Regions from separate parts of the Ruegeria sp. HKCCSP351 genome, predicted to be linked through region 1. Evidence: riboswitches for the same ligand, from Rfam matches in the RefSeq annotation. Region 1 holds a riboswitch; each other region holds the start of a gene.

Region 1 (3,274 bases):
AGTCCTCCCAGTTTTCCCAATGCCCGTCCGGGCATACGTCTGATCGGGCGAAATCCGGCCCGATCGAACGTGAAAACCATCACAAGATTCGAATTTTGAGTCAATAAATAAATCACTCTTATTTATTATTGACAGAAAGGAAGGGTTTCAACATTGTCGTCACGAAGGGGATGGCCGTGTCTGCAAACAACTCTTTGGACAATACCGCTGGCGTACGCGAGCCAGACATGCGCGGCACCAATCAAAGCGGAATGCGGGCCCGAAATGAACGGCTTGTCCTGTCACTGGTCCGGCGCCATCAGGCCCTTGCAAAATCTGAAATCGCGCGCATGACCGGGCTGTCGGCACAGACGGTTTCGGTCATCATGCGCCAGTTGGAAACCGATGGGCTGCTTCTGCGGGGTGAACCGATCCGGGGAAAAGTCGGGCAGCCCTCGGTTCCCATGCGCCTGAATCCGGATGGCGCGTATTTCTTCGGGCTCAAAGTCGGGCGGCGCAGTACCGAGCTGGTGCTGACGGATTTCCTTGGCAATGTCAGGCAACGCGAACGGCGGACTTATGATTTTCCGACGCCCGAGGCGACACTGAGCTTTTCCAAGGAAAGCCTCGACAAAGTGATGACGTCGCTGTCGCCCGAAGCGCGCGGCAGGATCGCGGGTCTTGGGATTGCGATGCCGTTCTACCTTTGGGACTGGGCACAGACATTGCAGGTTCCGCAGGAGAAAATGGATCCGTGGCGTGACGCGGACTTGAAAGGCGCGCTGGCCGCAAGCTATGACTTGCCGGTGTTCTTGCAGAACGACGCAACGGCCGCCTGCGGCGCCGAGCTGGTCTTTAGCCCGGCGGAAGGCCCACGAGATTTCCTGTATTTTTATGTGGGCTTCTTCATTGGGGGCGGGGTGGTTCTGAACGGCTCGATCTTTTCGGGGCGGGGAAACGCCGGTGCGCTTGGCCCATTGCCCGTGCCGGACGACGCAGGCGGAGTGAAACCGTTGATAGATGTCGCCAGTCTTTATGTACTGGAGCGCGCGACAGGTGAGAATGCCGCAACAGCCGGTTCAATTTGGGAAACGACACAGCATTGGGACGTACCGGAAACCCACCTTGAGAACTGGCTGAAACAAGCGGCGCACGGGATCGCCCATGCCACAGTCTCATCTTGCAGCCTGATCGACTTCGAATGTGTCAAGATTGATGGCTGGATGCCCGCAGGCATCAAGGCGCGGCTGGTGGAACTGGTTGAGGTCGAACTATCCGACCTGAACCTGACCGGGCTGGAACGGCCTTTGGTGCTGGCGGGGACGGCAGGCCCCGATGCCCGCTCATTGGGGGCGGCCAGTTTGCCATTGTCGGAAAGATACCTGCTCGAAGGGTAGGTTCATCCCTGAAAACCCCGACCTTTATCCAAAGCGGATCCGCCGGAAAAAGGGCATTGCCCGCTAAACTTTTTGACAGCCAGCGCAATTGATCGTTGACGGATGCCGAAGAAGTCTGGCAAGCCGCTCGGCATGTCCGGTTCCGGGGCGTGCTCTGGAATCAATAGGGAATGCGGTGCGGGCTTTGGCCCAACTCCGCAACTGCACCCGCAACTGTAAGCGGCGAGCAGGGCTGAAGTGCCACTGGAGTTAATCCGGGAAGGCCAGCCCAACGCTTTGACCCGCAAGTCAGGATACCTGCCGGACATGTGCCTTTGACAAGGGCACTCCTAATCGGCGACGGGATGCGCGTCGGAGCAGGATGCTTGAAAAAGCAGCTTAGCTTGGACATCCCCGCAGTCAAAACGCATCTCGTACCGGGGTTGGTGCGATGGGACAAGGACGACTATTGATGACCAAGCTGCTTTCCGCAGCCGCTGTGGCGATAGCGCTTCCAGCGATAGCAGATGCGCATTTCCTGCTGGAATACACCGCTGACACCATGATCGACGCACCGGGGAATGTTCCGGTCAAGCTGATCTTTTGGCATCCGTTCTCGAACGGGCATGTCATGGATCTGGACAAGCCGCAGGAATTCTACGTGATCCACAACGGTCAGAAAACCGATCTGCTGGATACCCTGGAACCCGTGCGTTTCACCGGTGGCGAAAACGAAGGCGCGGCATTCAAGGGTTATGTTCCCGTCAAACGGTCGGGCGACTATGTGCTGGTGACTGTTCCCCAGCCCTATTACGAGGAATCCGAGAATATCTATATCCAGCAGATTGCCAAGGCATTCCTGAACCGCAACGAACTGCCGACCGACTGGATGAACCCGGTGGGCTTGCCGGTTGAGATCATCCCGCTCAACAAACCAACCAACATCATCGCGGGGTCGACCTTTACAGGTCGGGTTATGGCCGAAGGCCAACCGGTTGCGGGTGCCGAGATCGAGATCGAGTACATGGCCGCAGAACCGGACATGGAAAGCGCGGCCGCCTCGGCCCCGACCGTCTCACCGATGCCGGGCGGCACGTTGGTCGCAACTTCGGATGATAACGGGTATTTCACGTTCGGCGTTCCGAAAGCCGGATATTGGGGTTTTGCCGCGCTCGGTGCCGGTCCTGTGACCGAACACAACGGCAAAGAACTCAGCCAGGACGCGGTCATCTGGATCCGCGCATGGGATTTGGAGTAATCGTAGATGCATATCGTTGACGGAGCCTTGTCCAACCCGGTCGTGATCGGCGGAGCCGTCGCTGCGGCGGGTGGGATTGCCATGGGCCTCAGGTCGCTGGATCTTGATCGCATCCCCACGGCGGGGGTGCTGTCGGCCAGCTTTTTCGTGGCATCGCTGATCCATGTGCCGATTGGCCCTTCGTCAGTGCATCTGATCCTCAACGGCATGGCCGGGCTATTGTTGGGCTGGGCCGCATTCCCGGCCCTGTTCGTCGGGCTTTTGCTGCAAGCCGTCTTCTTTGGCTTTGGCGGGTTGACCGTACTGGGGATCAACACCCTGAACATCGCGTTGCCCGCGGTTTTGGCCGGACTGGTCTTTAGCCGCCTGATCGCCCACGGCTCACCTCTGCAAGGTGCGATATGGGGCGGGGTCGGTGGTGCCTTTGCCATTGCCGCCACAACCGGCATGGTTGCATTTTCTCTGGCCTTGTCCGGGGATGCCTTCCTGCCTGCGGCCAAGCTTGTTTTCTTTGCACATATTCCTGTCATGGCGATTGAGGCAATCCTGACCGGGTTCGCGGTTTTGCTGGCGCGCAAGGTCAAGCCCGAGCTTTTTGTCAAAGGAGCGGTCGCGTGAGGTACCTGGCGATCGTTCTGGCGCTGAGCTGCGCACCCGTACC
Region 2 (3,274 bases), on a different contig from region 1:
CCGCCGCGATGCCAGCCCGCCGCGAAAGCACCCAGGTCACTGTCGGAAAAGGACAGCACAACCAGATCAGCCGGGCTTTGGCCCAGATCGGTTGGGGTCTCGGTTTCCTCGAGCCCGTGGCTTTCGCGAAAGACGACGTGCATGACTTACTCGGCAACCTCGGTCACACCCACGAGGATATCACGGATCTCGGCCTCTTTGATGTCGTCATGCTCGGCAATCACGACCAGGCGCGAGCGGCGCTCCTCACCGGGCTCCCACGGGCGGTCGTATTGGTGACGAACCCGTGCGCCGACAGCCTGAACCAGCAGGCGCATCGGTTTGCCTGTGACGGCGGCATAGCCTTTGACGCGCAGAATATTCAGCTCAGATGCCAGACGTTCAATCCTGGCTACCAGTTCCGCCGGGTCGGTCTGTTCCGGCAACTCGACGATGATGCTTTCGAAGTCGTCATGCTCATGATCGTGATGGCCATCGTGATGTGACGGGCGGGCGTCCATGTCATCTTCGGCGGCAGCCTCAAGGCCAAGCACGACACGTACGTCGACGACACCCTCTGCAACCTCGACGACGGGAAGCGGGCGCGGCGCCTCGGCGGCGATAATCTGTTTAGCTTTCGCGACACCTTCGGGACCTGCCAGATCGGGCTTGGTCAGCAGGATGATATCCGCGCACGAGATCTGATCCTCGAACACCTCGGACAAGGGTGTTTCGTGATCAATCGAGTCATCAGCCAGCCTTTGGGCATCCACCGCTTCAACGTTCGGAGCAAAGCGACCGGCGGCCACGGCCTCGGCATCGGCCAGCGCGATCACGCCATCAACAGTGATTTTCGAACGGATATCAGGCCAATCAAATGCTTTCAGCAGCGGTTTGGGCAGTGCAAGGCCGGATGTTTCGATCAGGATGTGATCCGGGCGCGGTTCCAGCGCCATCAGCGCCTCGATGGTCGGGATGAAATCATCAGCCACGGTGCAGCAAATGCAGCCGTTTGCCAGTTCCATGATGTTTTCCGCAGGGCAATCCGGTATCGCGCAGGATTTCAGAATGTCGCCATCAACACCCACATCTCCAAACTCGTTAACAACAATCGCCAGCCGCTTTCCCTGCGGGTTCTGCATCAGATGGCGCACCAGCGTGGTTTTGCCCGAGCCCAGAAAGCCGGTGATCACGGTGACGGGAAGTTTTTCTAGGTTCGACATGATCTCAGCCTCCAATCGGGGGAATGCGCGATGCGCAGTTTTTGCGGAAATGTTCAGGACGGTCGCGCCACTTCACCAGACCATCGTCTGTGGCCAGATACTTGGTCACACCATCGATGATGACATCGACGTGATCGATTTCGTTCAGGTTCTCGTAAACAAAGGTCCAGCGATCCGGCCCGCCCCGAAGAACGATGGAACAGCCCTGATCGCAGTTCGAAAGGCATTCGACAGGTTTCAGAGTGATACCATCTGGCAAGGCAGCCTGTTCCAGGGCCTTGTGCAACAATGTGCCGGGTCGTTCGGCGTCATCCTCGACGGGCAGACCCCGGCGGCAAGTCGTGCAAACCAGTAGCTCTACCGGTGCGGTCTCGGTCATGTCTCTCATCCCCCCAAATCCTCTTCGCGGGGGACGGGGTTTCATGCGGGCACCACGTCTGCACATGGACCCGACACCGGAACACCCCGCCCGGTTTCAACTTCGGGTGTTGGCAGGTCTCCCGGCTTGCGGATGCCAGAGCGGTCGCTCTGTCGGATGTCCCGCCTTCCCGGCACAGGCCAGTGGCATTGGGCATCCTCTCCGGTCACGGTCGCGGGGGCGGCTGCGTTTGGCGGATGAACCGTTGACGCATTCCCTTTTCATCGGCTGTCGCCGACACCAACGACAGGGACATGCGGCACCGCTGACCCGCTTGTCAAGCGGTTCGCGCGCAACAAATAAGCCAAGGTGAAAAAAGCGACCTGTAGGCGTCGTTCGGCGGCATGAAGAACGTGTTCGGTATATGGTCGCATGACGGGAAAACGACGAACTTGGAGATGCGTCATATGAAAGTGGGATTTATCGGTCTGGGTAACGTAGGCGGCAAGCTTTCGGGATCCCTTTTGCGCAACGGCATTGATCTGACTGTGCATGACCTGAACGCGGATCTGGTGGCCGAGTTTGTCGCCAAAGGCGCAAAGGCGGCAGAAGGGCCCGCCCAGTTGATGCGCGATTGCGATGCGGTGATCACCTGTCTGCCGTCTCCGGCAGCATCGGACGCAGTCATGCAGGAGATGTTGCCCGAAGTGGGCCCCGGCAAGATCTGGATGGAGATGTCGACCACGGACGAGGCCGAAGTCAAACACCTGGGTGCCGAAGTCATATCGCGCGGCGGTGCGGCCGTCGATTGCCCGGTTTCTGGCGGGTGCCACCGTGCCGCGACGGGCAATATCTCGATCTTCGCGGGCTGCGACCGGGAAACGTTTGAACGAATTCTGCCGTTCCTGACGACAATGGGCCGCCGGGTTTTGCACACCGGTGAACTGGGCTCGGCGTCGGTGCTGAAAGTGATGACCAACTATCTTGCCACCGCCAACCTGATCACCTGCGCCGAAGCACTGGTTACGGCAAAGGCTGCGGGGATGGATCTGAACACGACCTATGAGGCGATCAAAATCTCGTCCGGCACGTCCTTCGTGCACGAAACCGAAAGTCAGGTCATCCTGAATGGGTCGCGCGATATTTCCTTCACCATGGATCTGGTGAAGAAGGATATCGGTTTGTTTCAGGAGGTCGCCGACCGCGCCGGGGTGCCGCTGGAAATAAATCCGGTGATGATCAACATCTTTAACGATGGTATCGCACGCTATGGCGAACGCGAGCTTTCACCAAATATTATCAAGCGGCTGGAAGAGGCAACTGGTCTGGATATCACTGCCCCGGGCTTCCCAGCCGAAATGACGGATGATGAGCCGGAGGAGCCGGGATACGAGGTTGTGCCACAAGGGCGCGCCTGAACGCCAGGCACATACCAAACCACATCGCGCCCCGTGAACGAGCAGAGGTAGGAAGGTGATCCGAAAAAACACGCCATATCTGGCCCGCAGTTCGACAGAATCGCGGGCCATGAACGTCTGAAAATACCAAGCATCGCAAGCGTGTATTGCGGGGCCAAGTCAGCGATTTGGATGTAGTTGGAGGCGAGTACCGGAATCGAACCGGTGTACACGGATTTGCAATCCGGAAACTTTTGTTGATTTCAAAGGGAAAAATTGTAAACGGACTTGTTTCGTTCAGGGTCACTTTTCAATAG
Region 3 (3,274 bases), on a different contig from region 1:
TGTCGAAAAGGTTCTGGCATGGTGTCCCAAAGGCCAGACCGGCGCGCTGGTCGGGTCGTCGGGCGTGGGTAAAACGACGCTCAGCAACACCATGACAGATCAAAACCTCGCCACGTCTGGAATTCGCGAAGACGACGCACGGGGCAGGCATACGACAACGGTGCGCGCGTTGCACCGGATGAGTAACGGTGGATGGCTGATCGACACGCCCGGAATGCGCGCATTGCGCCTGCTGGACGCCCAGGACGGGATCGACGACGTATTCTCGGACATCACAGAGCTTGGCCAAAGCTGCCGCTTTTCGGATTGTCAGCACGAGACCGAGCCCGGCTGTGCCGTGCAGAACGCAATCGACGAAGGCGTGCTTGATCCGGCGCGGCTGGACCGCTGGCGCAAGCTGCGGCGTGAAGATCAGCGAAACTCGGAAACCGTTGCGCAATCGCGGGCGCGGGACAGGGCGTTTGGCAAGATGGTGCGCGGTGTCATGCAGGACAAGAAACTTCGTAAACGGCCATAGCTGCAAGGTGTTATGGAAAACCTGCGTCGCGTCTGATCAGGCGATCAGGCGCGGCCAGACCGCTGCATTGCGCCGGGCAAATGCCCCAATGTGACCAACCTCCGGCAGTCCGAATTCGGCAGGCTTCAGAAGGTGGCGTCTGGCCTCGGGGCCGTACAGATCGGCAAGGCGCCAAACTGCCTCGGGCGGAGCCATCTGGTCATCTTCGAACGTGAACAGATCCACAGGTGTTCCAGAACTGCCCCAATGCGCATCAGGCAAATTCTGCCCGATCTCGGGAACGTAGCTAAGAGGAGCTGTACACCATTTGCGCCATTGCCAGTAGACCGAGGCGGGCAGGTCCGAACCAAACCCGATCGCTTTGCCGGGCAGATACCCAAGCGCTCGCACCATCAGCGGTGCATGGCCATACCAGAACAGCCCTGCCAACCCCCGATAGGGCCATGGGTGATCTTTCAAAGTCACCAGCCCCGAACACACACCGATCATACGGTCGATCTGGTCGATATCCGGCTGCACCGGCCCCAGCATCGCACCGACCGAATGGCCGATGGTCCACTGCTGCGCATTTGGAAACCGTCTGCGCATCTCGGCCCGCGCCGCAGGCATATCGATCAACGCCCAATCCGCCATAGTTGCAGTTGCGTCTTTCAGGCGGCCGACCAAAGAAAACCCGTAGTCCCGATAGTCATAGGTCAGGCAAGCTATCCCCCGCTCGGCGGCCAGCCATCGCGCGAAGTGTTGATAATAGTCACGCGGCACACCCGTGGCACTGTTCAGCACGACAACGGTTTCCGGCTCACCTGCTGGCCGGTGCAACCGCGCCGACAAGGTCACAGACCCGGACGGAAAGCGGAAATCTTCGATCAACACCGTCTGTTCCGAATCCAACATGGTCCCCGGCTTTCGCTGAAACAATCGGTTTGCCTGCCTTCGATGCCGATGACACTAGGCCGGAACATAATCCGCATCCAGCATGACCAAACGTCCGGCCAAAGATCGGCTTGACTCGGAACGCGATCAGGCGCTAGCGGTTGTGTGATGGTTTCCGGCCCCCACAAGAGGTCGGGATGAAAAGGGAACACGGTGCGGTTTGTCTGGTCATACAGACATCAACCTAGTCCGCGACTGCCCCCGCAACTGTAAGCGGTAAGCAATGCCGAAATACCACTGGCCCATGGGCTGGGAAGGTCGGCAGAGCAATGACCCGCAAGTCAGGAGACCTGCCATCGGAACTGAAACCGAAACTCGGGCGGGGTGTCCGGGCAGGTCCTGACGGCAAAATGCTGTCCCACCTGCCCCAATATCCAGCCCACCACGCGCGGAGGGCGCAGGATGATCTGGAAGACAAAATCACACAAATACAGCGCAACTGTGTGCCAGCGGACGGGCAATACCTGCCCGGCTTTGGCGCGACTGGCCCGCTCGATTTCCGAAGCCATGGCGCAGGCGGTTTCGGCCACCAGCGAGGATTTCGAATTTGAAGGCAACAGCGCGCTGTCACATTGCGTAGAAGGGTGCATGGCAGCGATCCGAGCGCGATCCGAAAGCGTTCGCGTTTTCTGCGGGGCGCACCCTGATACAGCAATTCGGGACCTGGATGCCTATGCCGATTTGATCTTCGGACTTGAATTCAGCACGCTGCCCTCGGGCATTGTCACGAACCCGCCTTGCGCGATGATCGAGGTTTCAACGATCCGACCCCCGAAATTCGGTTACGCACCCCAGCAGCTTTCAGCTTGATCCCACTTCCACCTGTACCGGCGTGATCCGGGACGCCCAGGCCAGCTGCGCATCGGTTTCGACAGCGCACGGGCGTACGGCCCGCAGGCGGTCCAGTGCGTCGCTGGCGCGTTCACCGCATTCAACCATCAGTCGCAGAACAATCATCCCGGACCTGCCGCACCCCCCACGGCAGTGCACAAGGACCCGGCCACCACCCGACAGTGCATGTCGGGCCGTGGCGCTGACCTCTGGCCAGGCCTTCTGAACCGCTTGCGTTGGCGCTCCAAAATCTTCGATCGGCAGGTGAACCCACCGGCTGGCCCGGCTTTGGATGTCACTGCCAAAGTGCTGCGCGCCATCCTGAAGCATTTCGACATCCGTCGTCATTGAAATCACAAGGCCCGGTTTCCACGCCGCAATCGTATCCAGATCGGTGGCGTAATCCCCGCCACGACCGGGCATTGAAGTAAGGGCAAGCGTCCCGCCTCCGACCTGCAGAGCAAAGATGACCAACTGCGACATGAAGTGCGTCCTCCCCCAAGGTACTCTTTAAGAAATGAGTCATTAAATCCGCTGGTCCAGTTTAGTTGGAAACCAGCCCGTTCCTGAAACAAAAAATCATCGCGCCCCGCAGTGGACGCGGGCTGCCGCCGCCACTACGCTGTGCCGAAGCACCGAATCCGAGCGAGAAGACATGACAGACACGCCCAGCCCCGCCTATCAGGTTCTCGCCCGCAAATACCGCCCGGAAACCTTTGCCGACCTGGTAGGTCAGGATGCCATGGTGCGCACCCTGAAAAACGCTTTCGAGGCCGACCGGATTGCGCAGGCTTTTGTCATGACCGGCATTCGCGGGACGGGTAAAACGACCACGGCGCGGATCATCGCCAAGGGCATGAACTGCATCGGACCCGACGGAACCGGTGGCCCCACAACCGAACCCTGCGGTCAGTGCGAACATTGTGTCGCCATCATGGAAGGCCGCCATGTCGATGTGATGGAAATGGATGCCGCCAGCCGTACCGGCGTCAA

Evidence for each region. A riboswitch is a leader RNA that binds a small molecule or an ion and turns the genes downstream of it on or off. The one in region 1 is predicted to bind cobalamin.
Region 2: another riboswitch for cobalamin. It lies ahead of I9182_RS05235 (DUF1636 domain-containing protein); the one in region 1 lies ahead of I9182_RS20010 (DUF4198 domain-containing protein).
Region 3: another riboswitch for cobalamin. It lies ahead of I9182_RS11315 (hypothetical protein); the one in region 1 lies ahead of I9182_RS20010 (DUF4198 domain-containing protein).

The regions. Positions count from the first base shown of each region.
Region 1 covers NZ_JAEDOV010000017.1:15,094-18,367, reverse strand. The annotation lists gene I9182_RS20015 (ROK family transcriptional regulator) at 228-1,376, shown strand; cobalamin riboswitch at 1,497-1,696, shown strand; gene I9182_RS20010 (DUF4198 domain-containing protein) at 1,828-2,613, shown strand; gene cbiM (cobalt transporter CbiM) at 2,620-3,231, shown strand; gene I9182_RS20000 (cobalt ABC transporter permease) at 3,228-3,274, shown strand, end outside.
Region 2 covers NZ_JAEDOV010000002.1:222,045-225,318, reverse strand. The annotation lists gene cobN (cobaltochelatase subunit CobN) at 1-143, opposite strand, end outside; gene cobW (cobalamin biosynthesis protein CobW) at 147-1,202, opposite strand; gene I9182_RS05235 (DUF1636 domain-containing protein) at 1,207-1,581, opposite strand; cobalamin riboswitch at 1,675-1,880, opposite strand; gene I9182_RS05230 (NAD(P)-dependent oxidoreductase) at 1,965-2,978, shown strand.
Region 3 covers NZ_JAEDOV010000004.1:352,030-355,303, forward strand. The annotation lists gene rsgA (ribosome small subunit-dependent GTPase A) at 1-517, shown strand, start outside; gene I9182_RS11310 (hypothetical protein) at 554-1,411, opposite strand; cobalamin riboswitch at 1,543-1,763, shown strand; gene I9182_RS11315 (hypothetical protein) at 1,853-2,260, shown strand; gene I9182_RS11320 (dual specificity protein phosphatase family protein) at 2,252-2,764, opposite strand; gene I9182_RS11325 (DNA polymerase III subunit gamma/tau) at 2,904-3,274, shown strand, end outside.